Regions from separate parts of the Arthrobacter sp. J156 genome, predicted to be linked through region 3. Evidence: riboswitches for the same ligand, from Rfam matches in the RefSeq annotation. Region 3 holds a riboswitch; each other region holds the start of a gene.

Region 1 (10,248 bases), 610 kb from region 3:
GCACGTGTGGGTCGTGGACGAGCCAGGCGACATGCGCCGGCTGATCGACCTCGGGGTCGACGGGATCATGACGGACCGGGCCGACCTCTTGGCGGGCGTCCTGGCCGAACGGGGAGCCTGGCCGCAGCGCTGACCCCGCCGGCGGGGTGGCGGCTATCCCAGGACCGGCTGGATGAGCTCTGCCAGGGGACGCAGGGTCAGGTGCGCGTAGCGCCGCAGCTCGTCCTCGTCCGCTCCGGAAAGGATCCGCATCCACGTCCCGTGCGCCTGCATCTTCCCGATCCTCAGGGCCGGTTCCACGTAGGGGCGCAGCTGCTCGACCGTGCCGTACTCCCGCCACTGCTCCAGGTAGGCCGTGACCACGCGCCGGATCCGCGGGTCCGACGGCGTCGTGCCGAGCTCCTCGCACATCGCGGCGATGGGCCGGCCGAGGCTGGAGAACGGGTGGGCCCAGTACGCGTCGCCGAGGTCCATGAAGCGCAGCGGCTCGTCCGGGGTGGAGGGCAGGAAGGTGTTGTTCCGGTGCAGGTCGTTGTGCTCCAGCGTCAAGGGCACGGGCCCGGCGGCGAGGTAATCGCACATCCCGTGGATGACGTCGAGCTGGCGGTGCAGGTCCTCCGCGTCGCGCGCGGGCAGGTGCAGGGGGTGCTCGGGAGGCATCGAGGCATGCAGGACCAGTTGCTCGTCGATGTAGGCGGGCAGCCAGGCCGGGTCCATGTGCAGAAGCCCCGCGTCGAACAGCGTGTCGCCGAAGGGGACGAGCTCGAGCTGGAGCCTCGCGAAGTCGCACACGAGGCGGACCCACAGCTGGTAGTCCGTGCTCGGCAGGGACGTCAGCGTGTCGCCGTAGTCGGGGGAGATCATCCAGCCGCGGGCCGGTTCGATCGCGAGCGGCATGACGAGCTGCTCGGGCGCCAGGTTGGCTGCCGTCGCCGTGACCGAGGCCTCGCCCTGCTGGCCCGGGTTGTTCGCCTTGAAGTACAGCCGCCCGTGGTCGGTGGGGACCACGATCTGCGTGGACCAGAGCCGGATCCGCTTCTGCTCCAGGGGGCCGGTCTGGGCCAGCGAGTAGGTGTCCAGGACCATGGAGATCCATTCCCGGACCCCGGCCTGCCACTGCTCGGAGGCCCACTCCCGGTTCCACTCTGCCACCGGGCCATCCTACCGGTGCGCGGGTGGGGCCGCCGCCGGGCTCAGCCGAGCTTGCTGGGCTCGGTGCCCGTGTCCTCCGGGGCGTCGGTGGGCTCCGTGCCGCGGACGCGGGCGATCGCGGTCATGGCGTGGAAGACGAGCAGCGTGGCGGCGGTGCCGAGCGCGATCCCGCCGAACTTCATGCCGCCGACCTCGAGGGACTCGCTGCCCATGGCGATCGCGATGATCAGTCCGGTGCCGGCGGTCATGAGGTTGATGGGGTTGGAGAAGTTGACCTGGTTCTGCACCCACAGGCGGGCGCCGATGATGCCGATCATGCCGTACAGGACGATCCCCGCGCCGCCGCTGACGCCCTGCGGGATGGTGTTGATGACGGCGCCGAACTGCGGCAGGAAGGACACCAGGATGGCCACGGTCCCGGCGACCCAGTAGGCGGCGGTGGAGTAGACGCGGGAGGAGGCCATGACCCCGATGTTCTCCGCATAGGTCGTGGTGCCGGAGCCGCCGCCGACGCCGGCCAGGACGGTCGCGGCGCCGTCGGCCATCAGGGCGCGGCCGTTGACGCCGTCCAGGTTGCGCCGGGTCATCAGGCCCACGGTCTTGACGTGGCCGATGTTCTCGGCGACCAGGACGAACACCACGGGCAGGAACAGGACCATCACGTCCAGGTGGAACGCGGGCAGGGCGAACGGCGGCAGGCCCAGCCAGGACGCGTCGCCGACCTTCGAGAAGTCCACCTGGCCCTGGGCGAGGGCCACGAGGTAGCCGACGACGATGCCGAGCAGGATGGACAGGCGCCCCAGCAGGCCGCGGAAGAGCACGGCGGAGACGACGATCGCCGCGACGGTCGTGAACGTGGTGAGCGTGAACTCCTTCATCGCGGGGAAGGTCGTGGAGGCCAGGTTCAGGCCGATGAGCGCCACGATCGTGCCCATGACGACGGGGGGCATGAAGGCGTGGATCCACCCCGTGCCGGCCCTTTGGACCACGAGGCCCACGAGGAACAGCGCCGCGCCGGCCACCACGATCCCGCCGAGCGCCCCGGCCATGCCGTGCGCGCTCATGGAGGCCGTGACGGGGGCGATGAACGCGAAGGAGGAGCCGAGGTAGCTCGGCACGCGCCCGGCGGTGACCACCAGGAAGAGCAGGGTGCCGATGCCGGAGAACAGCAGGGTCGTGGTGACCGGGAACCCGGTGATGGTCGGCACGAGCACGGTGGCGCCGAACATCGCCATGACGTGCTGCACGCCGATTCCGGCGGTCTGGAACCAGCCGAGCCGCTCGTCGGGCGCCACGACCGTGCCGGGGCGGATGGTGCGCCCGTCGCCGTGGAGCGTCCAGCCGAGGCCGAGCGGGTGCCGCGGCGGCGCGTCGGTGCGGGGGGTGGGGGCGGGCTGGCCGGGCGTCGTGCTGCTCATGGGGCTCTTCCGGTTCGGTGCGGGCAGGGCGCGGCGCCGTGCGGCCGCGCCCCCACGGCATCCTACTCGGCGCCGGCCCGCACCGCCCGTGACGTGTCGGCGAAGGCGGCCCCGGCCCCGCCGGGGTCCCCGTCCGCCGTCGTCTGGGCGAAGAAGAGCAGCTCGTGCCGCGAGGATTCGTCGAACGCGTACCGCATCGCGGCGAGCTCGTCCGGGCGGGCCCGGGCAGCAGTGAGCTCGACGATCGCGATCGCGTCCCGCGTGGCCGCGTCGAACTCCGGGGAGGAATAGGTCGCGAGCCAGTCTCCGTAGGGGTGGTCCGGGTGCGCGGCCCCCGCGAGGCGCGAGCCCACGTCCTGGTAGAGCCAGTAGCAGGGCAGGATCGCGGCGACGAGCTCGGGGTAGCCGCGCCCGGAGGCGGTGAGGTGGTTCAGGTAGGCGGCCGTCGTCGCGGTGGGCGCGGGCAGCTCCGCGCCGCCGAGCCGCGTGCGGTGCAGGACCAGCTCCTCCTCGAGGCACGCGTGCGCTCCCGCGGCCCAGAAGCGCTGCTCCCGGGGGTTCGGGGCGAGTTCGGAGGCCCGGGAGAGGACCTGCGCGTAGGTGCGCAGGTACAGGGCGTCCTGGGCCAGGTAGTGCTCGAAGTCGGTGCGGTCCAGCGTCCCGTCCTTGAGCCCGCGGATGAACGCGAGCCGGTCGATGCCCGCGCGCAGGCCGGCGATCCCGTCCCACCACGTGGACAGGAGCGCGTCCGTGGACGGGGGCCGCTGCCCGGCCCAGAGGGCGCCGAGGTGGTCCACGGGCCCGTGCCCGCCGCCGACGTCGAGCCGGTCCGCCCCGCGCAGGGCCCCCTCGAGCCACGGCTTGGCCAGCCGCAGGGCGTCGGTCCAGGACCCGGTGCGGGCGAAGAGCGTGGCGAGGGCGGAGGAGAGCGAGCACCCGGTGCCGTGCGTGTTGGCGGTGTCGACGCGCACGCCGTCGAGCTCCAGCAGGACCCCGTCGGCGCCCACGAGCGCGTCGCGGCAGCGCCCGTCCGCGGCGAGGTGACCGCCCTTGGCGAGCACCAGGACGCCGTGCCGCGCGGCGAGCCGTTGCGCCTGGTCCAGGACCTCGTCCCACGTGGGGGCGGGGGCGCTGCCCGTGAGGACGGCGAGCTCGGGCACGTTGGGGGTGACGACGTCGGCGAGCGGCAGCAGGGCGTGCAGCGCCGCCTCCGCGTCGGCGTCGAGCAGCCGGTCGCCGCTCGTGGCGACCATCACCGGATCCAGGACGACGCCGGTGCCCCGCCGCCCGCCCGGACCCGCGGCTTCGGTGCCGTCCCTGGCGACGGGGGCTCCGGCGTCGTCCCCGGGGGCGCCCCCGCGCAGGGCGCGCAGCCAGGCGGCGACGGTGTCGATGAGCTCCGCGGAGGCGAGCATGCCGATCTTCACGGCGTCGATCCGGACGTCGGAGGAGACCGAGGCGAGCTGCTCGGCGAGGAACGCGGCGGGCGGGACGTGGACGCCGGTGACGCCGCGCGTGTTCTGCGCGGTGAGCGCGGTGACGGCGGCCATGCCGTAGCCGCCGCACGCGGCGATCGACTTCAGGTCGGCCTGGATGCCGGCGCCGCCGGACGGGTCGGAGCCGGCGACGGAGAGGATGTTGGGGACGCTCATGCGCTTGCCTCCCCGGGGTGGGTGACGGCCGCCCACTCGGCGGCCAGGGAACGGGCCGCGGCCTCCGGATCCCCGGCGGCGCACACCGCCCGGACGATCGCCATCCCGGCGGCCCCGGCGGCGTGGACGGCCGCGGCGTCGCCGTGGGCCAGCCCGCCGATCGCGACGCACGGCAGCGGGGCCCGGGCCGTGAGCGCGGCCAGGCCCTCGAAGCCGAGCGGTTCCGGGTGGTCCTTCTTGGTGGGCGTGGGGCGGACGGCCCCCGTGCCCAGGTAGCTCACGGTCCCCTCCGGCAGGGCGGCGACGGCCTCGAACTGGGCGGTCCGCGACGCGCTGAGGCCCAGGATCGCGGCGGGCCCGATCAGGCGGCGCACGGCGTCGGCGGGCAGGTCCGATTGGCCGATGTGCATGCCGTCGACGACGGCTCCGGCGTCCCGCGCGGCGAGGAAGACGTCCACCCGGTCGTTGACGATCAGGGCCGCTCGCCCGGCGGTGTGCCGGGCCGTGGCGAGGACCAGGGCCAAGAAGTCCCGGGCGGGGACGTCCTTGCAGCGCAGCTGGACCATGTCCACGCCGCCGGCGACGGCCGCGGCGACGACCTCCGGCAGCGGGCGCCCGGCCGTGCTGGCCGAGTCGGCGACGAGGTAGGTGCCCAGGCGGAAGGAGCCGTGGTGGAACACGGCGTTCTGCGCGGCGCTCATCGCACGGCTCCCGCGGAGGCGAGCCGCTCCGGCGTCGTTCCCGCCAGCGCGTCGAGGAAGGCGGGGGCGAACGTCCCCGGGCCGCCCGCCGTCGCCGCGGCGTCCTCCGCCGCGGCCGAGTACCAGGCGTGCGCTGCCGCGGTGGCCTGGAGCGGGTCGCCGTGGGAGGCGACGCAGGCGGCGACGAGCGCGCCGAGGGCGCAGCCGCCCCCGGTGACGCGGGTGAGCAGCTCGCTGCCGCCGTGGACGTGCAGCGTCCCGCCCGGTCCCGTGACCAGGTCGACGGGGCCGGAGACGGCGACGACGGCGCCCGTGCGTTCGCTGAGCGCGCGGGCGGCGGGCAGGGCGGCTTCGACGGCGTCCGTGGAGTCGACGCCGCGACCGCCGGCCCCGCTGCCGGCCAGGGCCATGATCTCCGAGGCGTTGCCGCGGATCACCGCGGGGTTCAGCTCCAGGAGCAAGTGGGCGAAGTCGGTGCGCAGGGCGAGGGGGCCGACGGCGACGGGGTCCAGGACCCACGGCGTGCCGTACTCGTGGGCGGCGCGGGCGGCCTCCATCATGGCCTCGCGCTGCTCCCGGTGCGGGGTGCCGAGGTTCACCAGGACGGCGGAGGCGATCCGCGCGAAGTCGCCGGCCTCGCCGGGCACGTCGACCATGGCGGGCGCGGCGCCGGCGGCGAGCAGGACGTTGGCGGTGAAGTTGGTGACCACGGCGTTGGTCAGGCACTGCACCAGGGGGGTGGCGGAGCGCAGGCGCTCCAGGACGGTGCCGGGCGCGCCGGCGTCTTGCTGAAGATGCGTGGGCGCACGGTGGTCCATGAGCGACATCCCTCCGCTAGTACGAACTAGATCAGGTGTGTACGGGTGTGTTCTCAGTCCGCGCGGCGGACACCCCGAGTCACTGCTGGCGAGCCTACCCGGCGGGCAGCGGGGGAGCCAGCCCGGGCCCGAGCAGGTGGCGGTCCTGGTGCAGCAGGTTCGGGAACAGGTCCGGCAAGTGCTGCCGGGCGTGCCGGAGCCATTCGGACTCGATCATCTAGGGCTGCCAGAGGCCCAGACTCGTCCAGTCATCGGGCACTCCGATGGATCGAGGGGTCACGTATCCGACTCGAGGGAACGAGCCAATGAGTTCGACGACGCGGCCGGCCCAGGCGCTGTTCGGATCGATCGTACGGAGCAGGTAGGCCATCACGGCCAGGACGTTGTACAGGCCAAAGACCTGCTTGGAGGACTCCTCATCCCTGAGGTGGTCCAGGAGGGGAACTTGCCCTTTGCCGGGCCGCTTCGGAGCGGTGACCAGCTTGCGGTTGAAGATCCGCGCGTGGTGGGCCGCTACGTTTCTCACGTAGTTCAGGCTCGCGATCCGGGTGGTCCATTGCTCGTGCCGGCTCGGCAGCGATGCTCCGGTTTCCGGGTCCATCTGGGGGTCCGTGAAGGCCGCGACGAACGTGCCGGGCTCGAGATGGGCGAAGGCGGAGCGGCGGCCCAGCACGTACCCGATCTGCATGCGGAGCGAGACCTCAATCCTCTCGATCCCCTCCAGGATCAGCATCCGCAGCCGCCGTTCGAAGTCGATGAGCGCCGCGGCGTCCCCGATGGATGTGCCGGGCCGGTAGTGGTTCAGGACCCTCACCCGTGCACGGCCGTCATCGTCCACATACGTCTCCGAAGCGCGGAACGGATAGAGGTAGCCGGTCAGCCGGTAGTATCCGACCTGGCGCGGCAGTTGCGCACCGCTGCTGCCCTCAGGGATCCCGACACCGCGAGAGGCAAGTTTTGCGACCTGGTCCTCGACCGAAAGCCACTGCTTGGTGTACTCAGCCAATGGTCCTCCGGTTAAAGAAAATCAGCCCGAGCCGTGAGGCGAGCGGGCTGATCATGATGAGGAAACCATACCACGCACTCCCCCTGGAACGATCGGAGTGAATGGCGGGCATCTGGCCGAGAGCGAACTCGATCGTCGGCGGAATCCAGCCGCTCTTGCCGCCCCGGCGCCGGGATGCTGGGATGGGGGCATGAAGGCATCGTGGGGGGACCGCCGGCGCATGATCGCCGGGGCGGCGTTGTTGGGGCTGGCGTTGGCCGGCTGTTCGGGGGACGGTGGCGGAGGCGCCGCGGCCGCGCCCAGTGGCACGGTGCTGCTGGAGGACTCCGGGATGAAGCTCCTGGCCCTGGCCGAGGAGCCGGACGCGCACATGGACGCGCTCCTGCAGGGCAACCTCGCGGTCGACGAGGGCGGGTGTGCCGTCGTCGCCCCCCGCGACGGCTCGGGCCCCGTGCTGGTGGTGTTCCCGCACGGGACCACCCTGGAGGCCGGCGTGGTGCAGGTCCCCGGGAAGAAGCAGCTCGGCCTCGGCGACCTCATCTCCCTCGGCGGCGGCATCATGCCCCTGGACGGCGAACGGCCCCGCGACTGCACGGGCGGCGACGTCTTCTGGGGCAGCCAGCCGTAGCCCGGCATGCCGCCCGTCATGCGGCCGGCGGCCGTACCGCGGGGTAACCCGAGGCGCTAAGGTCGGGGCATGGGACTTTTCTCTCGCGGCAAGCCGCGCCCTCCGGCCGACGTCGCGCCGGACCAGGAGCAGGACGACGCCGGACGGGGCGCCGAGGCGGGCGCCCCGCACGTCCCCGGCGTCGCCGAGACCGTCGCCCGGCTGCGCGACTCCAGCCACTCCCGCCTGATGCACACGCGCCGCCACCGCGCCGCGCAGCTGCGCAGCCTCGAGCGGATGCTCGAGGCGCACGAGGAGGACATCCTCGCCGCGCTCGCCGAGGACCTCGGCAAGCCCGCGATCGAGGCGAAGCTGACCGAGCTGGACCTGCTGCGCAGCGAGATCGACCACGCCCAGCTCTACCTCACCGAGTGGATGGCGGCCCGCCACGTCCGCGCCCCGCTGTCCATGCAGCCCGCCACCGCCAAGGTGGAGCCCCAGCCCAAGGGCCTCGTGCTGATCCTGGGACCGTGGAACTACCCGCTGCAGCTGCTGCTCTGCCCAATGGTCGCCGCGCTCGCCGCCGGCAACTGCGTGGTCCTCAAGCCCTCCGAGCAGGCCCCCGCAACGTCCGCGCTGATGGCCCGCCTCATCCCGTTGTTCCTGGACCCGCGGGCCGTCGCCGTCGTCGAGGGCGGTGCCGAGGCCAGCCAGGCCCTGCTCGCCGAGCCGTGGGACCACATCTTCTACACCGGCGGGGAACGCGTCGGGAAGATCGTCGCCCGGGCCGCCGCCGAGCACCTCACCCCCGTGACGCTCGAGCTCGGCGGCAAGAGCCCCGCCGTCGTCGTCGACGGCAACGTGCCCGCGATCGCGCGACGGATCGCCTTCGGCAAGTTCATGAACGCCGGCCAGACCTGCATCGCGCCGGACTACGTCCTCGCCGTCGGCCCCGCCGCGGACGCCCTCGAGAAGCAGCTGGCGAAGGCCGTGACGTCCTTCTACGGGCGCAACCCGGCCAAGAGCTCCGACTACGGGCGGATCGTCAACGACGCCGCGTTCCGCCGCCTCAACCGCTTCCTCGACGACGCCCACGCCGACCCCGGAACCACCGTGACCGGCGGCACCGTGGACCCGATCGAACGCTACATCGAGCCCACCCTCCTGACCGGGGTCCCCGCGGACGCGCCCGTGATGCAGGAGGAGATCTTCGGCCCGATCCTGCCGATCCTCCGCGTGGACTCCTTCGACGCGGCGGTGCGGTTCGTCAATTCCCGCCCCACGCCGCTGGCGGCCTACCTGTTCAGCGAGAAGCCGCGCCTGCAGACGGCCTTCGAGGACCAGGTGCGGGCGGGGGCGATCGGGCTCAACGTCTGCAACCTGCACGCCGGCGTCCTGGGGTTGCCGTTCGGCGGCGCGGGCGCCTCGGGGATGGGCAACTACCGCGGCCGCTACGGCTTCGAAACGTTCAGCCAGCAGCGCCCCGTGCTCTCCAAGACGGCCATGGTGGACACGCTCAAGGCCGTCTACCCGCCGCATGGCTGGGCCAAGTCAAAGCTCCTCCGGGACCTCCTGTAGCGTCGGGGCCGGCATTTCCCACCGGGCGGAGCCACCGTCCATGTGGCAAGGGTCACCCCCGGTCCGGGAACAGTGCGGAGGGCCGCGCGGTTGAATCCCTTGAAAAATCAACCAGTCTGCGGACTGGTCCACCGACTCCCCAGGAGACCACCATGGCAACCACCGTCCTCACCCTCGTCGGGTCCCTCCGCAACGGCTCCACCAACGTCAAGCTCGCCGAGGCCACGGCCGAGCACGCCCCCGAGGGCGTCGACGTCAACGTGTACTCCGGCCTGGAGAAGCTCCCCTTCTACAACGAGGACGTCGACGTCGAGGGCGCGCTTCCGGAAGGCGTCGCCGAGCTGCGCGCCGCCGCGGCCGGGGCCGACGCCCTGCTCCTGGTCTCCCCGGAATACAACGGCACCATGCCGGCCGTGCTGAAGAACGCCATCGACTGGCTGTCCCGCCCCTTCGGCGCCGGCGCCGTGAAGGACAAGCCGGCGGCCGTGATCGGCACCGCGTTCGGCCAGTTCGGCGGCGTGTGGGCCCAGGACGAGGCCCGCAAGGCCGTCGGCATCGCCGGCGCCAAGGTGCTCGAGGACGTCAAGCTCTCCATCCCGAACTCCGTGGTCCGCTTCGCCGAGCTGCACCCGAAGGACGATTCCGAGGTCGCCGGTCAGGTCGCCCAGGTCCTCGAGGGCCTGCGCGCCGCCGCCGAGAGCAACTAGGGCCGCCCCGGGCGCCCCGCCCGGTTCCAGACCCAGTACGACGCCGGAGCCCGGCTTCCGCAGGCAGCGGAAGCCCGGCTCCGGCGTCGTACGGTCAGGCCCTGCCGGTCCGGCGCCGCTCAGCCGATGACGGAGTCGACGAGCGCCTTGGCCTCCGCCTGGACCAGCGCCAGGTGCTCGGCGCCCTTGAAGGACTCGGCGTAGATCTTGTAGACGTCCTCCGTCCCGGACGGGCGGGCTGCGAACCAGGCGCTCTCGGTCGTGACCTTCAGGCCCCCGATCGCCGCGCCGTTGCCCGGCGCCTCGGTGAGCTTGGCCGTGATCGATTCGCCCGCGAGCTCGGTCGCCGGCACGTCCGCGGCGGACAGCCTGCCCAGGGCCGCCTTCTGCGCCCGGTTCGCCGCGGCGTCGATCCGCGCGTACGCGGGCGAGCCGAACTGCGTGGTCAGCTCTTCGTAGCGGGCGCTCGGGGACCGGCCGGTGACGACCTGGATCTCGCTGGCCAGCAGCGCCAGCAGGATCCCGTCCTTGTCCGTGGTCCACGGGGTGCCGTCGAAGCGCACGAAGCTGGCCCCCGCGGACTCCTCGCCGCCGAAGACGCCGCTGCCG
Region 2 (10,248 bases), 1.3 Mb from region 3:
GTGGGTGTTGTTCAGCCCGCAGACGCCCTGGGAGATCGACGGGCGCACGATCGCCGCCGGTTCGCTCGCCGTCGCCGAGCTCGAGGCCTTCCTCTCCGGCGACCGCCGCGTCGCGGAGGTCTTCATCCCGGACGGGCGCTCGACGCTCGCCTCGTTCGACTTCACGCGCGACCACCTGCTGCTCAACGTCCTGCGGGACGTCAGCTCGCGGCTCCTCGTCGCCGACCCGGCCGACGGGTGGGCCACGGCGGAGGTGGAACTCGGCGCCGCCCTCCACACGACATCCGTCTCGGCGGTCGACGACGAGGACCCGGCGACGGCGAACGACGTCTGGATCACCTCGACCGGCTTCCTGACGCCCTCCACCCTGTCCCGGGCGACCCTGGGCCCCGGAGCCACGGGTCCCGGCGCCGTGCAGGTGGTCAAGCGCGCCTCCGCCCACTTCGACGCCGGTGACCTGCGCGTCGCCCAGCACTTCGCGGTGAGCGACGACGGAACCCGGGTGCCGTACTTCGAGGTCGCCCCCGCGGACCTGGAACTGGACGGCGCCAATCCCGTGCTCATGAACGGCTACGGGGGCTTCCAGACCTCGCTCGCGCCGGCCTACGCACCGCTCGTGGGGCGGGCCTGGCTCGCGCGCCGCAACAGCGCGGGGCGCGGAGGCGTCTACGTCGTGGCCAACATCCGGGGCGGCGGCGAGTACGGCCCGGGCTGGCACCGGGCGGCGCTGCGGGAGAACCGCCACCGCGCCTACGAGGACTTCGCGGCGATCGCCCGCGACCTGGTCCGTCGCGGCGTCACGAGCCCGCGGCTCCTCGCGGCCACGGGCCGGAGCAATGGCGGGCTGCTCATGGGCAACATGATCACGGGCTACCCGGAGCTCTTCGGGGCGGTCTCGTGCGGGGTTCCGCTCCTGGACATGCGCCGCTACACGCGGCTGTCGGCGGGGCATTCCTGGATCGCCGAATACGGGGATCCCGACGTCCCCGGTGACTGGGAGTTCCTGCGCACCTTCTCGCCCCTACACCGTCTGGACGATCCACTGCCGGACGGCGCCCGGTATCCGGCGTCCCTGATCTGGACCGCGACGAGCGATGACCGCGTGGGGCCGGTGCAGGCGCGGAAGATGGCCGCGAAGATGCAGGATCTCGGCGCGGATGACGCCTGGTACCACGAATCCCTCGACGGCGGACATGCCGGAGCGAGCGACAACCGCCAGACGGCCGAGATGCTCGCACTCAGCTACGGATTCCTCTGGAGGATGCTCGACCGCTAGCGCCGGGGCGGCCTTTTTGTGTGGCGCGCCCGCTTTCGGTAGGCTTGAGTGGCTGGTTCTCACCAGCGCTGGACACGTGCCAGAGCGGCCGAATGGACTTCACTGCTAATGAAGGGTCGGGGTTAAACTCGACCGGGGGTTCAAATCCCCCCGTGTCCGCTGAAAACCCCCTCGTCAGAGGGGGTTTTCACGTTTCTCGAGCGCCGTGGAGCGTCAGCCGTTGAAGGCGTCGAGCAGCTGCAGGACGACCGCGACCGGCAGGCCGGTGTTGCGGTGGACGATCTCGGCCGCGTCATTCATCCGTCCGGCGCTGACGTGCTCCAGGAAGAGCTCCCGGTCGGCTGGCGGCAGGTCGGCGGCGCTGAAGCGCACCGGCCCGGACGGGCCGTCGCCCTCGAAGCTGAAGTCCGAGACGTGGCGGCCGGCCGCGGAGGCCGGGCCGTCGACGGGTGCCGACTCGAGGAGCCTCTGGATCGCGGCGGCATCGAGGCCCGAGTGCGCCGCGAACAGCGCCGCGGCCCCGGCGAAGTCGTGGTCGCGCAGCAGCGACTGGAACTGGTCGCCCTCGGCCGGGGGCAGCTCGTTGGAGCTGAACTCGTGGGACTCACCATTGCGTTCGGCGGTGATCTTGAAGACCGACGTGGTCCGGCCGGCGCCGCTGCCGAACTTCTCCGACCATTCCTCCGGGACCACGAAGTCGCCGTCGAAGTCGCCCGTGCTGCGCCGCACGTTGCGCGCCGGGGCGGGTACGGTCTCGTCGACGTCGGAGGGTGCGCCCGTCTCGCCGGACGTCCCGCCCTCCCTGTTTTCGGCGGAATCCTCCTCGGTTCCCCCGCTGGTCCCCGGGCCGTCGGCGGGAGGCTCGACGGCCCGGGCGGCGTCTCCGGAGCCGGCGGCGTCGGACGCGGGGTCGAGCCGATCCGCCGTGCCCGCGGTGTCGGCGCCGCGAGGTCCGGCCCCGCCGCCCGCCTGACCGTGCACCTGGGGGTGCGCCTCAAGGCTGCGGACGGCGACGATGCACTGCTTGACGCCCTGGCCGGTGGCCTCGCGGTAGCCGCGGACGGCCCCCATGAAGTCCCCCCGGGCGATCGCCTGGTACACGGCTCGGTGCTGGTCGGCGTTCAGCCGGGACGCCGCATCCCGCGCGGCGTCCGGACCGATGGAACCGGCGACCTCGGCGGAGTTCTTCTTGCGCAGCGAGCTGATCCACCACCAGGCTCCACCCACGAGGAGCAGCGGCACCAAAACCCACAGCGTAGTCTCCATGCCGTCCAGTCTAGGCCGCGCGGACGAACCGGGCGGGCTCAGCCGGCCAGGCCCAGGACGAACGGCAGGACGCCCGGGGCGCCCGCCCGGCGCAGCGTCCGGGCCGCCTCGGTGAGCGTCCACCGGCTGTCGGCGAGGTCGTCGACGAGGAGCACGGGGCCGGATGCCCCCGCGAGCCGTTCCGCCAGCGCCGGCGGGACGGCGAACTGGTCCCAGACCGAGGCCAGCCGGAAGGCCGAGTTGCCGCCCGCCTCGCCCCGCGGTCCTTCGTCGGCGTACGCCAGCTCCCCGGCGTAGGGCAGCCGGCCGATCCCGGCCAGGCCCTCGGCCACGGACCGCACGAGCAGCGGGCGCGTCCTCGACGGCATGGAGACCACGGCGACGGGCCGCTCGCTCCATCCCCACCCGGCCAGGACGCCGACGCACGCCCGGACGAGGGCCTCGTCCGCGGGAGCGTCCTCCGCCCCGGGCGCGAACAGCGTCCGCAGCCGGCCGCCCCATCCGAGGTCGGTGAGGCGGGCCAGCGCGCGGCCGGCCGCCATCTGCTCCCCGGCCGGGATCTTGCCCTTGAGCGGCACGCCGAGGCGGTCCATGCCCCCGGGCCACATCGCCCGCGGCTCGAGCTCGGTCCCGACGCGGCCGAGGGCCGCCTGGGCGCTGTCCTTGGCGTCTTCCGCGAGGGAGTCCCCGAACCAGGTGCCGGCGCAGTTGTCGCACCGGCCGCAGGGGGCGGCCGTCGGGTCGTCGAGGGCCCGGGCGAGGAACTCCATGCGGCAGGACGTCGTGTTCTCGTAGTCGAGCATGGCGTTCTGCTCCGCGACGCGGGCCGCTGCGACGCGGGCGTACCGCTCGGCGTCGTAGTGCCACGGGGCCCCCGTCCGGATCCAGCCGCCTTGGACCCGTTCCACGGCGCCGTCGACGGCGAGCACCTTCAGAAGCAGTTCGAGCGGCGTGCGGCGGATGTTCACGCGGGCCTCGAGCGCGGGGACGGAGACCGCGCCCTGCGCCGAGCCGAGCTCCTCGAGCACGGCGTGCGCGCGCTGCTCGTCCGGCATCGACGACGTGGCGAAGTACCGCCAGATCTCGCGGTCCTCCGGCCCCGGGAGGAGCAGGACGTCGGCGTTGTCCGTCCCGCGGCCGGCACGGCCGACCTGCTGGTAGTAGGCCACGGGCGAGCTCGGAGCGCCGACGTGGACCACGAACCCGAGATCCGGCTTGTCGAAGCCCATGCCCAGGGCGCTCGTCGCCACGAGCGCCTTGACCTCGTTGTCCTTGAGCGCCTGTTCGGACGCCGCGCGCTCCTCGGTGTCGGAGCGGCCCGTGTAGGCGCGGACCTCGTGCCCGGCCTCGCGCAACAGGCGCGTGATGTCCTCGGCCGCGGACACGGTGAGCGTGTAGATGATGCCGCTGCCCGGCAGCTCGGACAGGTGGCTCAAGAGCCAGGCGAGCTGTGCCCGCGGGCTCGGCAGCCGCAGCACGCCCAGACGCAGGGAGCGCCGCGCGAGCGGGCCGCGCAGGGTGAAGACGTCGGCCCCGCCGACGGCGAGCTGCTCCTCGATGTCGTGGACGACGCGCTCGTTGGCCGTGGCCGTGGTCGCGAGGACCGGCACGGCGTCGTCGAGGGTGCCGATGAGGTCCTTGATCCTCCGGTAGTCCGGCCGGAAGTCGTGTCCCCAGTCCGAGATGCAGTGGGCCTCGTCGATGACCAGCAGGCCCATGCGGCGCACCAGCTCCGGCAGCTGGCGCTCGCGGAAGGCCGGGTTGTTGAGGCGTTCCGGCGAGACGAGCAGGACGTCGACCTCGTCGGCGTCGAGCCGGGCCAGGACGTCGCCCCACTCGAGCGCGTTGGCGGAGTTGATGGCCTCGGCGCGGACTCCCGCCCGCCCGGCGGCGGCCACCTGGTCCCGCATGAGCGCGAGCAGGGGGCTGACGATGAGGGTCGGCCCCGCCCCCCGGGCCCGCAGCAGCAGGCTCGCCACGAAGTAGACGGCGGACTTGCCCCAGCCGGTGCGCTGCACGACGAGCGCCCGCCGTCCCCCGTCGACGAGGGCCTCGATCGCCTCGAACTGCCCGTCGTGGAAGTCGGCGTCCTCCCGCCCCACGAGGCGGCGCAGCACCGCCGTCGCGCTCTCCCGAAGTCCCGTACCCGTCGTCGTCTCAACCATGCGCCCCAGTATTCCAGCCGCTGCCGACGCTTCGGCCCGCCGGCCCGGGGCTGTGGAGCGGGACGGGGTCCCGGGGCGTTGTGGAGGAGCGGTGCCGGTCGGACTCAGCCGGCATCTCACGGGCCGCGGGGCCGAAGCGTCACCGGCAGCGGCTAAGCTCGAACCCGTGCAGAGCGAGATTGATCTTTCCGAGTCCTTCAAGGCCTACGACGTGCGCGGGATCGTGGGCGAGACCATCACCGAGGAGAGCGTGGAGGCCGTCGGCGCGGCCTTCGTGGACGTCCTGGGCCTGGCCGGTTCCACGGTGCTGGTCGGCGGGGACATGCGTCCGTCGTCTCCGGCGTTCTCCCGCGCCTTCGCGCGCGGGGCGGCCTACCGGGGCGCCGACGTGCGGATGCTCGGGCTGATCTCCACCGACGAGCTCTACTTCGCGTGCGGGATCCTGGACGCGGCGGGCGTGGTGTTCACCGCGAGCCACAACCCGGCCGAGTACAACGGGATGAAGATGGCCCTGGCCGGCGCGGTCCCGGTCTCCTCCGATACCGGCCTGTACCGGATCCGGGATGTCGCCCAGTCCTACCTGGCCGAGGGCCTGCCGGTCTCCGGGGACGCCCCGCAGGGCCGGGTCGGGGACGTCGACGTGCTCGCGGACTACGCCGCGTACCTGCGCTCGCTCGTGGACCTGTCCGGCATCCGGCCGCTGAAGGTCGTCGTCGACGCCGGCAACGGGATGGCGGGCATGACGACGCCGGCCGTGCTCGGGGACGCCCTGCTGCCGGGTCTTCCGCTGGAGATCGTGCCCCTGTACTTCGAGCTGGACGGCACCTTCCCGAACCATCCGGCCAACCCGCTGGAGCCGGAGAACCTGCGGGACCTGCAGGCCGCGGTCGTGGAGCACGGGGCGGACATCGGCCTGGCGTTCGACGGCGACGCGGACCGCTGCTTCGTGATCGACGAGCTCGGCGCCCCGGTCTCGCCCTCGGCGGTGACCGCGCTCGTGGCCCGCCGCGAAATCGCCCGCGCGAAGGCCGCGGGCGAGGAGGCCCCGGTGGTCATCCACAACCTGATCACCTCCCGGGCGGTGCCCGAGCTCGTGGAGCACGACGGCGGACGCCCCGTGGTCACGCGGGTGGGACACTCGTTCATCAAGGCCGTGATGGCGGCCGAGGGCGCCGTGTTCGGCGGCGAGCACTCGGCCCACTACTACTTCCGCGACTTCTTCAATGCCGACACCGGCATGCTCGCGGCGATGCACGTCCTGGCGGCCCTGGGCGGGCAGGAGCGCCCGCTCTCGGCGCTGGCCGAGGAGTACGAGCCCTACTTCGCCTCCGGCGAGCTGAACTCGCGGATCGAAGACAAGGACGCGGCCGTGGCCCGCGTGCTCGGGGCCTTCGCCGCCGGCCACGACGGCAACGGCGGCCGCGGAACGATCGCCCTCGACGCGGAGGGCCTCAAGGGCGCCGGCACCGTCGTCGAACGCCTCGACGGAACCACGATCGCCGCGGCGGACGGCTCCTTCTGGTTCAACCTCCGCCCCTCCAACACCGAGCCCTTCCTGCGCTACAACGGCGAGGCGAGGGACCCCCAGACCATGGAACGCGTCCGCGACGCCGTCCTCGAGATCGTCAGGAGCACCGCATGAGCGAGAACCGCATCACCGAGCTGGGCCCCGAGGCCCACCTGCAGCTGAACCGCGTCCTGGGCACGGCCCTCGGCGTCGCCCGCGAGCAGCTCGAGGCCAACGGGGTCTTCCTGCCGTTCGCGGTCGCCCTGGAAGCGGCCCAGGACGGAGCCGAGGGCGAGCTGCGCCTCCTCGCCGTGCAGCCGCCGGCGGACGACGACGATCCGGAAGTGGACATCGACGCCGAGGCGATGATGGGCGACCTCGTCGAACTCCTGGGGCAGCAGCGCGAGGGCTTCACCGCGATCGCCCTCGTCTCCGACGTCACGCTGCTCGAGGAGGACCGCGACGCCGTGCACGCCAACGCGGAGCACAGCGAGGGCGGGGCGGTCGCCGTCGTCCAGGCCTACACGCCGCCCGCCGCGGAGGGTGGCGAGTGGGCCTTTGCCGAGCCCGCGGCGGAAGCCGGCGAGCTGCTCATCTGGGGCTGACCCCGCCCGGGCTGGGACACTGAGGGAGTGAAGCTCAACGCCTTCGGCGACGTCTGCCTGCGCATCCTGATGCTGCTCGGCTCCCGGGAGGGAGAGCAGCTCACGAGCCGCGCCGTCGCCGAGGCGATCGGCATCCCCTACAACCACGTCAGCAAGGCCGTCCTCGAGCTCGGCCGGCGCGGCGCGCTCGAGGTGGCGCGCGGGCGCACGGGCGGGGCGCGGATCACCCCGGCGGGCCTGGGGCTCAGCGTCGGCTCCCTCCTGCGCAGCCTCGACGAGCAGCCCGACGTCGTGGACTGCACCTCCGGCGACCACGCGTGCCCGCTGATCGCGGGCTGCCGCCTCCGCGGGGCGCTCAACCGGGCGCGCGAGGCCTTCTACGCGGAGCTCGATCCCCTCACCATCGCGGACCTCACCCGGGATCCGCGCCTCGTCCGGCTTCCGCTGCCCACCTTCCCCTGACGCGACCGCCCGACTTGCGAGTAACTTCTACGAGGCGTAGAAATGAATCATAAAACTTGCATACTCAATGCAAGTAATCACTTTCAGCGAGGAGACGCCATGCTGTCCGAGAAGTCCCGTCCCGTCATCGAGGCCACGCTGCCGGTCATCGCCGAGCGCATCGGAGCGATCACCCGGAAGTTCTACGCGGGCCTGTTCGCCGCCCACCCGGAACTTCTCGACGGGCTCTTCAGCCGCGCCAACCAGAAGAACGGGACCCAGCAGAAGGCCCTCGCCGGCTCGATCGCGGCCTTCGCGACGCATCTCCTGCAGCACCCGGACACCCTGCCCGAGGCCGTCCTGTCGCGGATCGCCCACAAGCACGCCTCGCTCGGGATCGTCGAGGAGCAGTACCCGATCGTCTACGAGCACCTCTTCGCCGCGATCGCCGATGACCTCGGGGATGCCGTCACCTCCGAGGTCGCCGAAGCCTGGACCGAGGTCTACTGGCTCATGGCCGACGCGCTCATCAAGCTCGAGAAGGGCCTCTACGCCCGGCAGGCGAACGACAAGGCGTGGACCCCGTGGCGCCTCGTGGCGCGGGAGGCCGCCGGCGGGGGATCGGCCACGTTCCGCTTCGCCCCGGCCGACGACACCCCGGTGACGGAGGCCCTCCCGGGCCAGTACGTCTCGATCCGCGTGGCTCTGCCCGACGGCGTGCGGCAGTGCCGCCAGTACACGCTCTCCGGCAACGTCGCCTCGAGGACCGAGCGCGTCGTCACGGCCAAGCTCGACGAGGGCGGCGAGGTCTCCCCGTTCCTGCACCGCGGGCTGGGGATCGGCGACGTCGTGGAGCTCTCGAATCCCTACGGCGACCTCACGATCGACGCCGGCGGCGCGCCGATCGTCCTGGCCACGGCAGGCATCGGCTGCACACCCAGCGCCTCCGCCCTCGAGGCCCTCGCGGCCGGGGCCTCCGAGCGCCGGGTCCTGGTCCTCCACGCCGAACAGCGCGCCGACAGCTGGTCGCTCCAGGCGCAGATGCGCTCCGCCGTCGAGGCCCTGCCGAACGCGGAGCTGAGGCTGTGGCTCGAGGACACAACGGGCGCCCCCGGCGAGTGGGAGGCAGCGGAGGGCCTCATGGACCTCTCCGGACTCGAGCTTCCGGCGGACGCGACGCTGTATCTGTGCGGGCCGCTGCCGTTTATGCGCGCCGTCCGATCCCAGGCGATCGACGCGGGCATCCCGGCCACGAGCATCCACTACGAGGTCTTCGGCCCCGACCTCTGGCTCGCCGCCTGAGCCGGGCCCCGGCGTCGTTCCGTCCACGGCGGCGCGGCGACGGGGCGCGCCGGAGCCGGGGCACGACGCCGATGCCCCCTCGGGCGCGGAGCACGCCGGAGCCGGGAATCGATGTCGGTGCCGCCTTGGGGGCGGCACCGACTTGGTGCCCGGGGCCACTTCGCGCTAGGCTCGGGCCCGTCCACACGGGTGCCCCGGCAGGGGCTGAGATCGGGCTGACGCCGCCTGCGACCGTCGAACCTGTCCGGGTCATGCCGGCGTAGGAAGTGAGGGCTCCTCCGTGAGCGATTCAAGAGAAAACCCGTCCATCCACCGTGCCTCCGAGCAGCATCCGGCGCACTCCCCGGCGTTCCTCGAGGACCCCGGCCGGGGCCTGCGCGTCCCGGTCACGGCGATCGAGCTCGACGACTCCCCCGACGGGACGCCGAACCCGCCCCTTCACGTCTACCGCACCGCGGGCCCGGGCGGCGACCCGCTCGAAGGGCTTCCCCCGTTCCGCGCCGCGTGGATCGCCGGCCGCGGCGACACAGAGGAGTACACGGGGCGCGGCCGCGAGCTGCTCGACGACGGCCGGGCGGCCGTGCGCCGTGGCGCGGCCTCCGCCGAGTGGAGGGGCGTCCGCCCGGTCCCGCGGCGCTCGATCGAGGGCCGGCGGGTCACGCAGATGCACTACGCCCGCGCCGGGCTCGTCACCGAGGAGATGCGCTACGCGGCCCTGCGCGAGGGCTGCGACCCGGAACTCGTGCGCAGCGAGCTCGCGGCGGGCCGGGCGATCCTGCCGGCGAACGTCAACCACCCGGAGTCGGAGCCGATGGTGATCGGCAAGGCGTTCCTCGTGAAGATCAACGCGAACATCGGCAACTCTGCCGTGACGAGCTCGATCGCGGAGGAGGTGGACAAGCTGCAGTGGGCCACGCGCTGGGGCGCGGACACGGTCATGGACCTCTCCACGGGTGACGACATCCACACCACGCGCGAGTGGATCCTGCGCAATTCGCCGGTCCCGATCGGCACGGTGCCCATCTACCAGGCGCTCGAGAAGGTCGGCGGAGACGCGGCCAAGCTGGACTGGGACGTCTTCCGGGACACCGTGATCGAGCAGTGCGAGCAGGGCGTGGACTACATGACCATCCACGCCGGCGTGCTGCTGCGCTACGTCCCGTTGACGGCCGAGCGGGTCACGGGGATCGTCTCCCGCGGCGGCTCGATCATGGCCGGCTGGTGTCTGGCCCACCACCGCGAGAACTTCCTCTACGAGCGCTTCGACGAGCTGTGCGAGATCTTCGCCCGGTACGACGTCGCGTTCTCGCTCGGCGACGGCCTGCGGCCCGGCTCGATCGCGGACGCGAACGACGCCGCCCAGTTCGCCGAGCTGGACACCCTCGCCGAGCTGACGAAGCGGGCGTGGGAGTTCGACGTCCAGGTCATGGTGGAGGGGCCCGGGCACGTGCCGCTGCACCTCGTGCGGGAGAACGTGGAGCGGCAGCAGGAGCTGTGCGACGGCGCCCCGTTCTACACCCTCGGCCCGCTCGTCACGGATGTCGCGCCGGGCTACGACCACATCACGAGCGCCATCGGGGCCACGGAGATCGCCCGCTACGGCACGGCGATGCTCTGCTACGTCACGCCGAAGGAGCATCTGGGCCTGCCCAACAAGGACGACGTCAAAACGGGAGTGATCACCTA
Region 3 (10,248 bases):
CACTTCTCCCATACTGGGGCCGCCGAGCTGTCCGTCGTGATCCGCACGCTCGTGATGGAGCAGGACGCGCGGGACGGCGGGGCCGGTCCGTGGCGGCTCTCGCTCGGCGTCGGGGGCGCCGTGACGGCGGACTCGGTGCCGTCCGAGGAGTGGGCCGAGGTCGTCGTCAAGGCGTACGGGGTGCTCAGCGCGCTCGGGGCGGGCTTCCTCGACGCGGACGGCCTGCCGCAGCAGCGCTGAGCGCCGGGCCGCCCCTACTGCAGGGTGGCGGTGAGCCGGCAGGCGTTGTCCACCCACCGGGCCAGGAGGGGCCGGGCCTGCCATTCCCCGAGCGTGAGCAGCGTGGAGCCGGCGCGGTACTCGTTCTGCACCCGCGTCAGCTCCGCGACGGCGGTCGCTCCGAGCATCATCACCGAGACCTCGAGGTTCAGGGAGAAGGAGCGCATGTCCATGTTGGACGAGCCGAACACGGCGACCTCCTTGTCCACGGTGAAGCACTTGGTGTGCAGCACCATGGGCCGGCGGTAGCGGTAGATCTTCACGCCGGCCTTGAGCAGCTGCGCGTAGTAGGACTGCTGGGCGTGGTGGACGAGGAACTGGTCGCCGGTCTCGGAGACGAACAGCTCGACCTCCACGCCGCGCTGGGCCGCCGTCGTCACGGCGTAGAGGAGCGAGTCGTCGGGGACGAAGTAGGGGCTCGTGATGGTCAGCCGTTCCGTGGCGGCGTAGATGAGGGTGTTGAACAGGCGCAGGTTGTTCTCCGACTCGAACCCGGGGCCGCTGGGCACGATCTGCCCGGTGACGTGCCCCGCCTCGGGGAGCTCGGTTCCGGCGACGAGCTCGGCCAGGAGGTTCTCGTCCGTCTCCTGGGACCAGTCGGTCGCGAAGACGACCGCGAGCCCGGTGACGAGCGGGCCGCGGACCTGGGCCATGAGGTCCACCCACTCGCGCCCTGCCCGGTGGGCGGAGGCCCGCTTGTAGCCGGGTTCGATGAGGTTCTGGCTGCCCGTGAAGGCCGTCTCGCCGTCGATGACGACGAGCTTGCGGTGGTTGCGCAGATCGGGCCGGCGCCACTGCCGGTTGCGGACGGAGACGGGCAGCATGGCACGCCACTCGATGCCGGCGTCGTCGAGGCGCCGCTTGAGGGCCGAGAAGCCCTTGATCCGCGCGGTGCCGAGGTGGTCGAACAGGAAGCGGACCTTGACCCCGCGCGCCACGGCCGCCCCGAGTGCGTCGAGGAACGGTCCCGCGTAGTCCGGATCGTCGCCGACGATGTAGAACTGCACGTTCACGGTGTCGCGGGCCCCGCGGACCGCCGCGGTCATGGCGTCGAGGGAGGCCTGGTAGTCCGTGAAGAACTCGAAGGAGTTGCCTTCCTGGATGGGGAAGGCGCCGAGGTTCCGGTTCAGCTCGACGGCGGACTTGACCCACTCGGGGGCATCGAACTCGGAGTCGTCGGTGTCCAGGTGCTGGGTGGCGGCGAGGACGCGGCGGTTGACGTCGGTCTGGCGGGCGACGCGGCGCTGGGAGAGCTTGAAGTTGCCGAAGAGCAGGAAGAGCAGCAGGCCGATCACGGGCATGAAGAAGATCAGCAGCAGCCAGGCCATGGCGGTCGTGGGGCGCCGGTTGCCGGGCACGACGCCGAGCATGACCAGCCGGATGCCGACGTCGAAGACCCACGCGATCGCCAGCAGCCAGTAGGGCAGCGGTTCCCACAAGACGAGCGCGTCGAACACCCGGTCTCCTTCCCTGCCGACGATGGCTTCCAGCCTAGCCGCAAGTCAGCCCCAGGACCCCGCGACCGCCTGACGGGGCCCCGCCGGGAGTAGGGTTGGATCCATGACTGTCGTGGTGTTCCTGGAACCTGGGTTTCCCGCCGGCCGGGTGGCCGACGCCTCCGTCCCGCAGCTCTCGGTCCTGGACCAGGGCGCCACGCGCGGCGACGGTGTCTTCGAGTCCGCCCTCTACGTCCGCGGGCGGGTCCGCAAGCTCGACGCCCACCTGGCCCGGATGGCCGTCTCGGCCGCGACATGCGAGCTCCCGCTGCCCGCCGAGGACGCCTGGCGGGCGGCGATCGCGACGGCCGTCGCCGCGTACGACGCCGCTCTCGCCACCGAATCCGGGGACGACGCCGGACACGAGGCCGTGGTGAAGCTCGTCGCCACGCGCGGCCCCGAGGGCGCCGGGCACGGCACGGCCTGGGTGGCCGTCTCCCCCGCCCCCGAGCTGGGTCGGCGGCAGCGCGCCGAAGGCGTCGACGTGCTCCTGCTGGACCGCGGCTACGACTCCACGGTCGCCGAGCGTGCCCCGTGGCTGCTCATGGGCGCCAAGACCCTGTCCTACGCCGTGAATATGGCGGCCCTGCGCCACGCGCGCAAGCAGGGGGCCGACGACGTCATCTTCGTCTCGAGCGACGGGCGCGTCCTCGAGGGCCCGACCTCGACCGTGCTCCTCGCCGTCCGCGACGGCGACGTGAAGCGGCTCATCACCCCCATGCTGGAGACGGGCATCCTGCCCGGCACGACGCAGGGAGCGCTCTTCGCGGCCGCGGAGGCCGCCGGCTGGGAGCTCGGCTACGGCCCGCTCGAACCGCAGCACCTCGTCGAGGCGGACGCCGTGTGGCTCGTCTCCAGCGTGCGCCTGCTCGCGCCCGTCAACTCCCTCGACGGCGTCGAGCTCTCCCGCGACCCGGAGCTGACCGCGGAACTGACGTCCTTCGTCGACGCCATCGGCTAGCTCCCCGGACCCGCCTGGTCCGCGTCGACGTCGGCATCGCGGAACGGGGAGGACCACAGGGCCGCCGCCGCGGCCAGCAGCACGGCGGCCGCCGTCCACAACGCGGCCGCGGGGCTCCAGGCGACGGCGAGGAATCCGCCGAGCGGCGCCCCGAGGACGATCATCCCGCGGTTCGCGGAGCGGCGCGTCGCGCTCATCCTCGCGATCAGGCGATCCGGGGTCACCGCCTGCCAATAGCCCATTTCCAGCGGCCCACCAACCCCCATCGAGAACCCGAACACCAACTGGCCCAGCCCGACGGCCACCCCGGCCGCCCACGGCACGCCGGCCTCCTGGCCTCCGGCCATCCAGGGCGCAGCGGCGATGAGCGCCACCGCCGGCACCTCCGCCAGGCGCGGCAGGACGAGCGCGCGGCCCGTCCCGAAGCGCGCACCGGCCAGCGGGGCCAGGCTCGTCCCGACGACGGCCCCGATCCCGGCACAGCTCATGACCAGCCCGAGCCCGAGGGCGCCCAGTGAGAGCTCCTGCAGCACGAGCACCGGCAGGACGGTCCCGATCATGGCCGAGCCGATGAACCACCCGTGCGTGCACCAGGCCAGGGGCGCGAGCCGCGGATGCCGGTAGATCCAGCGCAGCCCCTGGGCGATGCGGGTGCGCACGGGAACCGCGGGGCCCTCCGGACGGCCCCGGCCCCCGTCGCGGAGCGTGGACAGGACGGCGGCCGAGAGGAGGTGGCTCGCGGCGTCGAGCAGCAGCGCGAACGGCGCCCCGAGCCACGTCACGAGCGTCCCCGCGACCACCCCTCCGGAGGTCTGGGCCACGGTGTCGCTCTGCTGCAGGCGCATGTTGGCCCGGACCAGGAGGGGCCTCGGGACGATCTGCGGCAGGAAGGACTGGTGGGCCGCATCGGCGAGCAGGGCCAGCACGCCGAAGGCGAAGACCAGGCCGAAGACGGCCGGCAGCGCGCCGGCCGGGCCGGCCGGGCCGGCCAGCCCCGTCAGGCACAGGGCGCCGAGGACCACGGCCCGGCCGACGTCGGCGGCGATCAGCACGGTGCGCCGCCGCCAGCGGTCCACCCAGAGCCCGGCGACCAGGCCGAACAACAGGTAGGGCGCCCAGCGGAAGGCGCCCACGAGGCCCTGGTCCTGGGCCGAACCGCCGAGGACCTCCAACACCAGGACGGACAGCGCCACCGTGGTCAGGTAGGTGCCGGCGTCGGAGGCCGCCGCCGCGGCCCAGAACCGCACGAACGCCGGGTTCTCCCGCAGCCGTCGTCCCGTCGCCACGCTCAGGTCCAGACCAGGTTCCACGTCCCCGCGGCCAGTGCGGCCGCCGTCGCGCCGGCCCCGAGGGCGAGCCCGGCGAGCAGTACGACGGGGTCCCGCCGGGAGAAGCGCGCCGGACGGGACCAGCTGCGCTCGGCTCCCCCGAAGCCCTTGGCCTCCATCGTGACGGCCAACCGGGACGCGCGGCGGATCGACTGCACCAAGAGCCCGAACATCTGGCCGAGGTCCGCGGCCAGACGACGGCGGAGCGAGCCCCGGGAGCCGACGCCGCGGGCCCGGCGGGCCATGCCCAGGGTCTGCCACTCCTCGACGAGCAGCCCCAGCAGGCGCATGCCGGCGAGGGCCCCCAGGACAAAGCGGTGCGGCAGCCGGGCCTGCTGGGCGAGGGCGTTGGCGAGATCGGTGGGGTCGGTGCTGGAGACCACGAGGACGGCCGGCACGGCGACGGCGAAGGCGCGCAGCCCCGTCGCGATGCCCGCTTCGAGCGAGCCCTCGGTGATGTCGAACCACCCCAGCCCCAGCAGCACGGCGCCGGAGTCGTTGCCGACGAGCGCCGTCCCCCAGGCCGCGAACAGCCCGGCGATCAGCAGCGGCCACGCCCGCGCCAGGAAGGCCGCGATCCCGATCCCGCTCAAGGGCAGCATCAGCAGCGTCGCGGCGACGATGATTCCCGCGCTGACCATGTCAAGCGTCGCGATGAGTGGGATGGTCGCGAGCATCACCGCGCCGAGCTTGGCGAGCGGATTGGCCCGGCCCAGGAAGCTCACCCGGGCCGCTTCCGAGGGTTCGAGCAGCCCGGGTGCCCCGGCGTCGTCCCCGTCTTTCGCGGACCCCGTCGCGGCGTCGCGGCCGGTCCCGAGCTCCGCGACGTCGAGGACGCGGGCGCCGACGGCGTCGGCGAAGTCGGCGTCGTGCGTCACGGCGAGCACCGAAGTCCCCTCCGCGAGCTGCTCGCGCAGGAGCAGCGCCAGTTCCGCCCACGTGTTCGCGTCCTGGCCGAAGGTCGGCTCGTCGAGGACCAGCACGCCCGGGCCGGCGGCGAGCACGGTCGCGACGGAGAGGCGGCGCTTCTCTCCGCCGGAGAGGGTGAACGGATTCGCGTCCGCGAGGTGCTCGAGCCGTAGCCGCCGCAGCAGGGCGTCCACGCGTTCGGCGATCTGCTCCTCGCTGAAGAGCTCCTCCCGGCCGTCGGCGGTGCGCGCGTGGCGGGGCCCGTACTCGAGCTCCTCGCGCACGCTGGCCGTGACGAACTGGTGCTCCGGTTCCTGGAACACGGTGCCGATGCGTCCGATCAGGGCCGAGGCGCGCCACTGGTAGGGCCGCGCCCCGGCCGCCTCGCCGCGCAGCGCCGGGCTCGCCACGACGTGTCCGGCCCGCTCGGGCAGGAGCCCCGCCAGGGTCAGCGCGAGCGTCGACTTGCCGGAGCCGTTCGGCCCCGTCACGCAGACGGCGCGGCCAGCCTCGAGTCCTAGCTCCACCCCGGTCAGCGCGGCGGGCTGGGTTCGGCCGCGGGCGACGGCGAGGCCCTCGGCGCGCAACAGCCCGCCGCCGGGCGGCGCCGCTTCCCGCGCCGGGAGCCGCGGGACGTATCCGGGCACCCAGACGCCCGCCGCGACGAGCTCGTCCCGCACGGGGCCGGGGGCGAAGAGCTCGGCGGGCGTTCCCGCGTGGGCGACTCCGCCACCGGGGGCCAGGACCACGACGCGGTCCACGTGGGGGGCCCAGGCCTCGAGCCGGTGCTCGACGATCACGGCCGTCGCCCCGGAGGCGTCGAGGGCCCGGACGACGGCGTCGCGCACCTCGAGCACGCCGGCCGGGTCCAGGTTGGCGGTGGGCTCGTCCAGCAGCACGAGCCCGGGGCGCATCGCGAGGATCCCGGCGAGGGCCAGGCGCTGCTTCTGGCCGCCGGACAGCCGGGCGGTCGGGTGCGTGAGGGGGACGTCGAGTCCGACGGCGGCCAGCGCCGCGCGCACGCGCGGCGCGATCTGCTCCGCGGGGACGGCGAGGTTCTCGGCACCGAAGGCGACGTCGTCGCCGACGCGGGCCTGCACGACCTGGGTCTCGGGGTCCTGCTGCATGAGCCCGGCCCGCCCGCGCACCGTGTGCGCGGGGGCGCCGTCGACGAGCAGCTCACCCTCGGCCTCGGTGTCCTCGTCCTGGTGCAGGACGCCGGCCAGGGCGTGCAGGAGCGTCGACTTGCCGGCGCCCGAGGGGCCGGCCAGCAGGATCCGCTCCCCCGGGCGGATGTCCAGGTCCAGCCCGGCCACCGCGGGCGCGTGGCGTCCCGCATGACGCCACCCCCACCCGGCCGCACGGACCGCCGCCGGGTGCGGCCCCGGCGTCGTGCTCCCCGCCTCGCGGGCGGCCTGGGACGTCACCGCCTAGCCGTTCACCGGCTCCTGCGCGGCCTTGCGCGAGGCCAGCGCGGACAGCGCCCCCGTCCGGGACAGGGCCCGGGTCGCGAGCCAGGACAGCAGGCCCGCGATGACGACGCCGGAGATCGTCATAAAACCGACGTAGGCGAGCTTCATGACCACCGTGTACTCCGGGAACCAGTTGAAGACGAACGCGTCGTTCACGCCTCCGAAGAGGCCGGCCGCGGCGCCCGCGAGCAGGGCCACCTGCAGCCCCCAGCGGCGGTACAGGAACGCCGCGACGACGAGCTCCGCCCCCAGGCCCTGGACGAGGCCGGAGACGAGCACGGTCCAGCCGTACTGAGAACCGAGGAAGGCCGAGACGACCGCGGCGACGGTCTCGCAGAACAGGGCCGCCCCGGGCTTGCGGATCACCAGCGCGCCGAGCACGGCCGGGAAGAGCCACATTCCCGCGAGCAGCGCCGAGGAGGGCGGGAAGGCCAGGAACAGGAAGTCCAGCGCGTGGTGGAAGGTGTTCCAGGCGAAGAAGACGACGCCGGAGGCGACGGCGATGATGGCGGCGACGACGATGTCGACGACGCGCCATCCGGTGCGTGCGGGAGACTGCACGGTGCTCATAGAGGTGTCCTCCTTGGGATCAAGGAGGGGAGGGCGTGCCGCCGCGCGGCATCCCTGAGAACTCGACTCCCTTCGCCGGTACTAGCCGGATCAGGTTCGAGGGTCTGCGCGGCGCGCACTCTCAGCGTTCTGACGGGTTCCGGCCACCGGCCGGAGCCCAACGCTCCCCTGTCGTTGGTGTTTCAGTGGCCCCAGTCTAGCCCCGCGCTATGCTGGGCGGGTAATCACCCCCTCGAGACGGAGACCGCGCACGTGAACGTACTGCTGAAGATCGTCGGCTCGCTGATTTCCCTCGGCGCCGGATTCGCCGGGGCCAAGCTCCTCGACACCGCCTGGACGCGGATCACCGGCGAGGAGCCGCCGAAGCCGGGCGACGCCGAGGCCCAGGCCGAGGCCTCGCTGCGCCAGGCCCTCGGCTTCGCCGTGGCCTCCGCCGTCGTGGCCGCGGTGATCCAGGTGATGGCCAACCGCGGCACGCAGCGCATGTTGCGCCGCTTCCAGGAAACCGCCGACGAGGTCTAGCCCGGGCTCAGCGCTCGGTGTCCGCCACGTGGTCTGCCGCGCCCGCCGGCAGCGAGCCGTTGGCGGCCCGGGCGACGACCTCGTCCAGGTCGTCCACGATGAGCGTCTCGCGCTTGAGGTGCTTGGTGCGGTAGCCCGCCCGCCCCACCATGTGGGCGCTCACGGGCGCCGTCAACAGCTGGAAGAGCCACGCGAGCAGGAGCACGGGCAGCACCGCCGGCGAATCGGCCTGCAGGCCGACGGCGGTCAGGAGCAGCAGGAGCCCCAGCACCTGCGGCTTGGTGCCGGCGTGCATGCGGGAGAGCAGGTCGGGGAAGCGCAGCATGCCCAGGCCGGCGGCGAAGGACATGAGCGATCCCACGACGAGGCACAGGGCCGTGGCGGCGTCGCGGACGGTCTGCAGCGTCTCGGCGTCCATCAGGAGTTCCTCCGGTCCGTCACGTAGCGGGAGACCGTCACCGAGCCGATGAAGCCGACGACGCAGGCCACGGCGATGAACGGCACGTGGTTCAAGTGGTGGTTGAGCGCCATGTCGATGCACAGCGCGGCCATGATGATCGCGAGCAGCACGTCGAGGGCGATCACGCGCTCGAGGATCGACGGACCGCGCGCGATGCGCACGATCGCCATCATGGCGGCGGCGGCCAGCAGGAGGGCGGACACCCAGGCGGCGGTGGTCAGGATCATGCGGGGGCCTCCTCTCGGCGCAGGGCCTCGAGGGCCTCGGGCGTGCCCATCACCTTGATCAGCCGCGCCTCCGTGTCCAGGACGCCTGCGCGGAAGCGCTCGGCCTCCTCGGGGGTGTCGACGTCGATGACGTGCAGGTACAGGGTCCCGGACGTCCGGTCCACCTCCACGACGAACGAGCCGGGGATGAGCGTGAGGACGTGGCCGAGGGTGGTCATCATCAGGTCCTCGCGGCAGCGCAGTGTGATGCCGACGACGGCGCTGCGCACCTTCTGCCCGCGGAAGAGCGCGAGGCCGAAGACCTGGAAGCTCGCCGCGACGACGTCCTTGAGGAAGTGCAGGGCGAACAGGAACGCCTGCCAGACGTTGAAGCGGCCGCTGAGCTCCACGGGCGGCAGCCGGAACACGGAGACGACGCCGAGCGAGAGCAGGAAGCCGAAGACGAGGTTGCCGGCGGAGAAGTCCTGCCACAGCGCCCCCCAGACGAGCATCATCCAGACAAGCAGGGGCAGCTCGACGAGGAAGCGGGCGCGCTTGCGCCGGCGGTTCGCGGCGGATCCGCGGCTCGGGGTCCCGAGGCCGGACGGGCGGGTGCGGCTCATGGCGTGCCCTCCTGGGGTCCCAGCACGGCCTCGATGTAGGGCGTGCGCTCCATCATCTGCCGGGCGGCCTGGTCGCTGAGCTGGAAGAGCGGTCCGGCGAAGACGGTCAGGGCGAGTCCGAGCGCCACGAGCGCGGCGGTCGAGCCGACCATGGTCCGGGGCAGGAGCTGGGTGTCGCCGCGGTCGCTGTAGCGGCTCGTCGGGAAGTTCGCGACGTGGCTGTAGGTCGTCACGCGGCCCCCGTCCTTGGCGCCGACGAGCAGCAGCGGGTCGGGGTTCTCCGCATCCTCGGCCTTGCGCCAGAACGCACGGTTCCAGACGCGGGCGACGGCGAGCAGGGTCAGGAGCGAAGTGGCCACGGCACCGGCGAGGAGGACCCACGCGAGCGGGGTGCCGAGCTCGACGCCGCCCTGCATGAGGCCGAGCTTGCCGAGGAAGCCGGAGAACGGCGGGATGCTGGCCAAGTTCATCGCCGGGATGAAGAACAGCACGGCGAGGACCGGGGAGAGCTTGGCGAGCGAGCCGAGGCGGTCCACGTTCGAGGTCCCGGCGCGGCGTTCGATCAGGCCCGTGACGAGGAAGAGCGAGGTCTGCACGATGATGTGGTGCGCGACGTAGTAGACGGTCGCCCCGAGCGCGGCGAGGTTGCCGAGCGCGAGCCCGAACACCATGTAGCCGATATGGCTCGTGAGCGTGAAGGAGAGCATGCGCTTGATGTCCGCCTGCGCGATCGCGCCGAGGATGCCCACGAGCATGGTCATGAGGGCGACGACCATCAGGAGCGAATTGATCCGGTCCCCGGGGAACAGGAGGGTCTCGGTGCGCACGAGGGCGTAGACGCCGACCTTGGTCAGCAGGCCCGCGAACACGGCGGTGACGGGCGCGGGCGCCGTCGGGTAGGAGTCCGGGAGCCAGAAGGACAGCGGGAAGATCGCGGCCTTGATGCCGAACGCGACGAGCAGCATGAGGTGCAGGACCATCTGCGTTCCCTCGTCCAGCTGCCCCAGCTTGACCCCGAGGTCGGCCATGTTCACGGTGCCCGTGGCGCCGTAGATCATGCCGATCGAGATCAGGAACAGCATCGAGGAGACCACGGAGACGACGACGTAGGTCACGCCCGCGCGGATGCGCGCCGTCGTGCCGCCGAGGGTCAGCAGGACGTAGGAGGCCGTCAGCAGGATCTCGAAGCCCACGTAGAGGTTGAACAGGTCGCCCGCGAGGAAGGCGTTGGAGACACCCGCGACGAGGATCAGGAACGTCGGGTGGAAGACGGAGATCGGCCCGTCGTCGTCCCCGTCGGCCATGCCCTGCGCGGTCGCGTAGAGGAGCACCGCGAGGCTCACCGCCGTGGAGACCACGAGCATCAGCGCGGAGAACTCGTCGACGACCATGGAGATGCCAAACGGTGGAGCCCAGCCGCCG

The links. A riboswitch is a leader RNA that binds a small molecule or an ion and turns the genes downstream of it on or off. The one in region 3 is predicted to bind thiamine pyrophosphate.
Region 1: it holds a riboswitch for thiamine pyrophosphate, as region 3 does, so the genes downstream of both, thiM (hydroxyethylthiazole kinase) here and AC0QR5_RS09650 (ECF transporter S component) in region 3, are expected to answer to the same signal.
Region 2: it holds a riboswitch for thiamine pyrophosphate, as region 3 does, so the genes downstream of both, thiC (phosphomethylpyrimidine synthase ThiC) here and AC0QR5_RS09650 (ECF transporter S component) in region 3, are expected to answer to the same signal.

Annotation. Positions count from the first base shown of each region.
Region 1 is NZ_CM149650.1:2,724,191-2,734,438, forward strand. Features, by position in the region: gene AC0QR5_RS12545 (glycerophosphodiester phosphodiesterase family protein) at 1-133, shown strand, start outside; gene AC0QR5_RS12550 (aminoglycoside phosphotransferase family protein) at 154-1,152, opposite strand; gene AC0QR5_RS12555 (uracil-xanthine permease family protein) at 1,194-2,570, opposite strand; gene AC0QR5_RS12560 (PfkB family carbohydrate kinase) at 2,633-4,222, opposite strand; gene thiE (thiamine phosphate synthase) at 4,219-4,923, opposite strand; gene thiM (hydroxyethylthiazole kinase) at 4,920-5,741, opposite strand; TPP riboswitch at 5,733-5,828, opposite strand; gene AC0QR5_RS12575 (hypothetical protein) at 5,836-5,958, opposite strand; gene AC0QR5_RS12580 (Abi family protein) at 5,959-6,747, opposite strand; gene AC0QR5_RS12585 (hypothetical protein) at 6,938-7,375, shown strand; gene AC0QR5_RS12590 (aldehyde dehydrogenase family protein) at 7,445-8,932, shown strand; gene AC0QR5_RS12595 (NAD(P)H-dependent oxidoreductase) at 9,085-9,639, shown strand; gene pgm (phosphoglucomutase (alpha-D-glucose-1,6-bisphosphate-dependent)) at 9,759-10,248, opposite strand, start outside.
Region 2 is NZ_CM149650.1:3,384,573-3,394,820, reverse strand. Features, by position in the region: gene AC0QR5_RS15770 (prolyl oligopeptidase family serine peptidase) at 1-1,276, shown strand, start outside; tRNA gene AC0QR5_RS15765 (tRNA-Ser) at 1,347-1,435, shown strand; gene AC0QR5_RS15760 (hypothetical protein) at 1,490-2,542, opposite strand; gene AC0QR5_RS15755 (RecQ family ATP-dependent DNA helicase) at 2,581-4,707, opposite strand; gene AC0QR5_RS15750 (phosphomannomutase/phosphoglucomutase) at 4,874-6,349, shown strand; gene AC0QR5_RS15745 (hypothetical protein) at 6,346-6,819, shown strand; gene AC0QR5_RS15740 (RrF2 family transcriptional regulator) at 6,847-7,281, shown strand; gene AC0QR5_RS15735 (globin domain-containing protein) at 7,381-8,562, shown strand; TPP riboswitch at 8,738-8,845, shown strand; gene thiC (phosphomethylpyrimidine synthase ThiC) at 8,843-10,248, shown strand, end outside.
Region 3 is NZ_CM149650.1:2,114,796-2,125,043, forward strand. Features, by position in the region: gene AC0QR5_RS09625 (chorismate-binding protein) at 1-240, shown strand, start outside; gene cls (cardiolipin synthase) at 255-1,649, opposite strand; gene AC0QR5_RS09635 (aminodeoxychorismate lyase) at 1,840-2,736, shown strand; gene AC0QR5_RS09640 (MFS transporter) at 2,733-4,022, opposite strand; gene AC0QR5_RS09645 (ATP-binding cassette domain-containing protein) at 4,025-6,400, opposite strand; gene AC0QR5_RS09650 (ECF transporter S component) at 6,404-7,015, opposite strand; TPP riboswitch at 7,066-7,195, opposite strand; gene AC0QR5_RS09655 (DUF4235 domain-containing protein) at 7,268-7,537, shown strand; gene mnhG (monovalent cation/H(+) antiporter subunit G) at 7,545-7,955, opposite strand; gene AC0QR5_RS09665 (MrpF/PhaF family protein) at 7,955-8,224, opposite strand; gene AC0QR5_RS09670 (Na+/H+ antiporter subunit E) at 8,221-8,718, opposite strand; gene AC0QR5_RS09675 (Na+/H+ antiporter subunit D) at 8,823-10,248, opposite strand, start outside.